2 regions of the Pseudomonas sp. EA_35y_Pfl2_R111 genome follow, and region 2 is predicted to be linked to the other one. Evidence: predicted binding sites of a transcription regulator. Region 2 holds the regulator's gene; the other holds the start of a gene.
What was found. The regulator FliA, encoded in region 2, starts transcription of late flagellar genes. The targets are predictions, from matches to a motif close to CTAAAGTTTNNNNNNNNNNNGCCGNTAA.
Positions count from the first base shown of each region.

Region 1 (2,397 bases), on a different contig from region 2:
CTCATAGACGTTCAGCTCTTCCTTAGCATCGTGCTCCAACGCACCCGAGAGCGGGCCGAAGAAGCCGTAGGAAGCCAAAATCCCGAGGAAGGTACCCACCAACGCGGTACCAACCTTCTGGCCGATCTCCGCGTTATCCGCCTCGGCGAGGATCGACATGGTGATCACGATGCCCAGCACCGCCGCTACGATCCCCATGGCCGGCATACCGTCGGCCACCTTGGCTACAGCATGCGCCGGGTGTTCGAGCTCTTCCTTGAGGCTGGCGATTTCCATGTCGAACAGGCCTTCCAGCTCGTGCGGGGCCATGTTGCCGGAGGACATGATGCGCAGGTAATCGCAGATGAAAGAGGTCATCTGCTGATCTTTGAGGATGCCGGGGTACTTGCTGAAAATCGGGCTGGCGGCCGGGTCTTCGACGTCGGCTTCGATGGCCATCATGCCTTCACGGCGGCTCTTGTTGAGAATCTCGTACAGCAGTTTGAGCACATCGAGGTAGTAAGCATGGGTGAAGCGCGAGCTAAACATGCTCAGCGACTTTTTGAACACATGCATAAAAGCGCTACCTGGGTTGGCCTGTAGGAAAGCACCCAGCGCCGCACCACCGATGATCATCACCTCAAAGGGATGCACCAACGCCATAAACTGGCCACCGGAAAGGATAAAGCCGCCCAATACGCTGGCGAATACAACAATGATGCCGATGATTTTTGCCATAGAAAGAGACTTGCCAGAGAGGGTAGAAAGGGGCTTTGCAAAACAACCCTTCTATTTATCGGAAGTTTTGCGCGAGACTATAGCCAGTTAAGGTCAAAAGCCAGCTTGTCTCAACCCGCATGCCAAAGCCCGTCCACTATCCGCGCACCCTGACCGACTGGCTCAAGCAGCTGGACAGCCAGCTATTGCCCGCATCTACCGATAGCCAGCAGAAACTCCGACGCGCCCTGGCGGACAGTAATCGCTCAATGCGTGAACTGGCGGATTTGATGCAGGACTGCCCGGCACTGGCGCTCAGCGTATTGCGCGAGGCCAATCGCAAAAGTAGCGGACTCAGCGAGCAAACCGAAAGCCTCGAAGCCGCCATCAGCCGCCTCGGCATCAAGCGCACCGAAGACCTGCTAAATGCCCTGCCCTCCCTTCCGCAACAGGAGCTGCCCAAAGCACTGCGGCAAATCCAGCTGATCAGCCAGCATGCCAGCCACCAGGCCAACGGCCTGTTTGCCGGCCGCCTGGCGCGGCTGTGGCAGGAGGTTCACTGGGGCAGCCTGCTGTTTCTCGCACCGATCTGGACCTTGCTGGCCGCCCATCCTGAGCTGTTCGAGGTCTGGGAGCAGCGTGTACTGGTCAAGGGCGAAGCGGCGAGCACAGTGGAGCAGGAGCTGCTCGGCGTACCGCTGCTGAAGCTGTGCCTGGCCCTGAGCGAGCAGTGGCATTTACCGGAATGGGTCACGCAGGGCTATCGGCTGCTGGTCAGCGATCGCCGCCTGCTGGTCAAGGCGCTGCATATCGCCCGCGACAACGAACACCCGCTGCACCAGCAACAAATTCTCGACGCCGATAGCAACCTGCGCCGCTGGCTGACTCAACCGGCCAACAGCATTCTGCTGGCCAATGGCCTGGCGCTCTCCGCGCACTACGCCTGGAACAGCCCGCACAGCCTGCGCTGGCAGCGCCTGACTGGTTTATTCCTGCAACTGCCGCTCGATAACCTGCAGCAGTTGCTGCATCAGAACGCCGTGAGTAGCGCCCGCCAAGCATCCGGCACTGACCTCTGGCACCCGGCCGAAGCGCTGCTCTGGCCATGGCAGGCGCGACACCTGCAAGCCACAGCAGAGCAGCCCAAGCCTGCGGTCGTTAGCGAATGGCGCCAGCAATGCGCGCAACTGCTCGCCCAACCCAGCGCCTTTACCAATGTGTTGCAGCTCACCGCCTGCGCCAATCAGGCATTGCAGGCCTGCGGCATGCAACGTGTACTGATCCTGCTCGCTGATCGTAACCACACACGTCTGATCGCCCAGCAGCAGAGCGGCCTGGACAAAGCCGCCGCCAGCCTCAGCCTTGATCCGCAACAAAGCCAGGTGCTGCGCCGCCTGCTCAGCGCTCCTGCACAGCTAAAATTGAGCCCGGCCAACATCGCGCAGTTTTCCGCCATGCTGCCCGGTTCGCTGAAAAGCCTGTTCCCCAGCGAACATCTGCTGATTCGCTCGATAGCCAGCAACAACCGCGTGGTTATGCTGATCTTCGCCGACCAGGGCGGCCGTCCGCTGAGCGATGCCAGCGTGCAAGGCTTCGGCAAAACCGTGCAATGCATTGAGCGCGCTCTGGCCAGCTTTGCCAACCGCGGGCGCTAGGCTTTCCGCTACAATCCGTCCCTTTCCCGCCAAAAGAGGCCCGGCA
Region 1 is NZ_CAXAOM010000001.1:1,353,177-1,355,573, forward strand. Features, by position in the region: gene motA (flagellar motor stator protein MotA) at 1-717, opposite strand, end outside; gene AACY25_RS06535 (HDOD domain-containing protein) at 837-2,351, shown strand; gene AACY25_RS06540 (rhodanese-like domain-containing protein) at 2,397-2,397, shown strand, end outside.
Region 1: the regulator FliA is predicted to act here: its motif matches at 773-800, upstream of motA (flagellar motor stator protein MotA).

Region 2 (2,397 bases):
TCGGTGATTTGCGAGACCTCTGTGGCATGTGGCACACGGGGGTCGAGCTGGAAGTTGACAATGGCGTTGTGCAGCTCACGGGTCAGCTTGCCGACTTCGTGGTACAGGCCACGATCACGCGCTTTATTGAGCTCATGTATTAGCTGTACCGCTTCACCAAAGTTGCCTTGTTCCAGGCTATCTACCAGTTGGCGAGCGTTGTGCTTCAGGGACGACTCAAGATCACCCTGAGCGGAATCGTTATGTTCCATAGCAACCTCATGGCAGACATCAGCCGTTGACGCGTTCGAAGATTTTTTCAATCTTCTCTTTCAGTACCTGGGCAGTGAACGGTTTGACTACATAACCGTTAACCCCAGCCTGGGCTGCTTCGATGATCTGATCGCGCTTAGCTTCAGCGGTTACCATCAGCACCGGCAGGGTTTTCAGGCGCTCATCCGCACGCACGGCGCGCAGCAGGTCGATACCCGTCATGCCGGGCATGTTCCAGTCCGTCACCAAGAAATCGAAACTGCCGCTCTGCAGCATGGGCAGCGCGGTAACGCCATCATCGGCTTCTGCGGTGTTGGTGAACCCCAAGTCACGCAGGAGGTTCTTGATGATCCGTCGCATCGTTGAAAAGTCATCAACGATGAGGATTTTCATGTTCTTGTCCAAGTCGACCTCCGTACAGTCCCAAACGCACCCAGCACCCTGTGTGCGCTTTTAATCGTGAAACCGGCCTAGCATTAGCGAGTACAACTCAATGTGCGCGCCACTCGCCCAAACGAGCGCGTAAACGAGCGGCACACTGACTGTGTAGTTGGCTTACACGTGATTCGCTAACCCCCAACACCTCACCGATCTCTTTAAGATTCAATTCTTCATCGTAATATAGCGCTAACACTAGGCGCTCGCGCTCCGGCAGGTTGGCAATGGCATCTGCCAGGGCCGCCTGAAAGCGTTCATCTTCCAGATCACGAGAAGGTTCGAGGTGGTTGCTGCCAGCGTCTTCACCCAGCCCACCGTGCTCGCCGTCCTGCAACAGGTCGTCGAAACTGAATAGGCGGCTGCCTAAAGTGTCGCCAAGAATGCCGTAGTAATCCTCGAGACTCAATTGGAGTTCGGCCGCAACCTCTTGATCTTTAGCGTCTCTGCCGGTTCTGGCCTCAATTTTTCTAATCGCGTCGCTGACCATACGGCTATTGCGATGCACTGAGCGTGGGGCCCAGTCGCCTTTACGCACCTCATCCAGCATGGAGCCGCGAATGCGAATACCGGCGAAGGTCTCAAAACTGGCGCCTTTACTGGAGTCGTATTTTTTTGACGCTTCGAGCAAGCCGATCATCCCGGCCTGGATCAAGTCGTCGACCTGCACATTGGCCGGCAAGCGCGCCAACAGGTGATAGGCGATGCGTTTGACCAAGGGCGCGTAGCGCTCGATCAATTGATGTTGGGAGTCCTGCGCCTGCGCCTTGCTATACATACGAAGTCCAGAAGCTGCTGTCATATGGCCGTGTCTGCGGTCGGTTGCTGCACCAGACGCTCAACGAAAAACTCCAAATGACCACGCGGATTGGCCGGTAATGGCCAGGCATCGACTTTTTGGGCTATCGCCTTGAACGCCAGCGCGCACTTCGAACGCGGGAAGGCTTCATAAACCGCGCGCTGTTTCTGCACGGCCTTGCGCACTGACTCGTCATAAGGAACTGCACCTACGTACTGCAGGGCAACGTCGAGAAAGCGGTCAGTGACTTTAGTCAGCTTAGCAAAGAGGTTACGACCTTCCTGCGGGCTATGAGCCATGTTGGCCAATACCCGGAAACGGTTCATGCCGTGATCGCGGTTGAGCAGTTTGATCAGCGCATAGGCGTCGGTAATCGACGTTGGCTCATCACACACCACCACCAATACTTCCTGAGCGGCGCGCACGAAGCTGACCACGCCATCACCGATACCCGCGGCGGTGTCGATGATCAGCACATCGAGGTTGTCACTGATATCGCTGAACGCCTGGATCAGCCCAGCATGCTGCATGGGCGACAGCTGCACCATGCTTTGAATGCCAGACGCTGCCGGCACGATACGAACGCCACCGGGGCCCTGAAGCAGCACATCGCGCAGCTCACATTCACCACTGATAACGTCTTCCAGGGTGCGTTTGGCGCTCAGACCAAGCAGCACATCGACGTTGGCCAAGCCCAAGTCGGCGTCCATCAGCATCACCCGGCGGCCAAGGTCAGCCAGGGCCAATGCCAGGTTCACCGACACATTGGTCTTACCGACGCCACCTTTGCCGCCGGTCACCGCAATCACCTGAACGGGATGCATACCCATATTTCTACACACCTTGTCTAACTTCGACTGGAGCCACTTGGCCGGCTAAGCGCGGTTTAGTTCCAACAGCATGGCGCTTAA
Region 2 is NZ_CAXAOM010000002.1:839,825-842,221, forward strand. Features, by position in the region: gene AACY25_RS12535 (protein phosphatase CheZ) at 1-251, opposite strand, end outside; gene AACY25_RS12540 (chemotaxis response regulator CheY) at 271-645, opposite strand; gene fliA (RNA polymerase sigma factor FliA) at 743-1,489, opposite strand; gene fleN (flagellar synthesis regulator FleN) at 1,486-2,316, opposite strand; gene flhF (flagellar biosynthesis protein FlhF) at 2,394-2,397, opposite strand, start outside.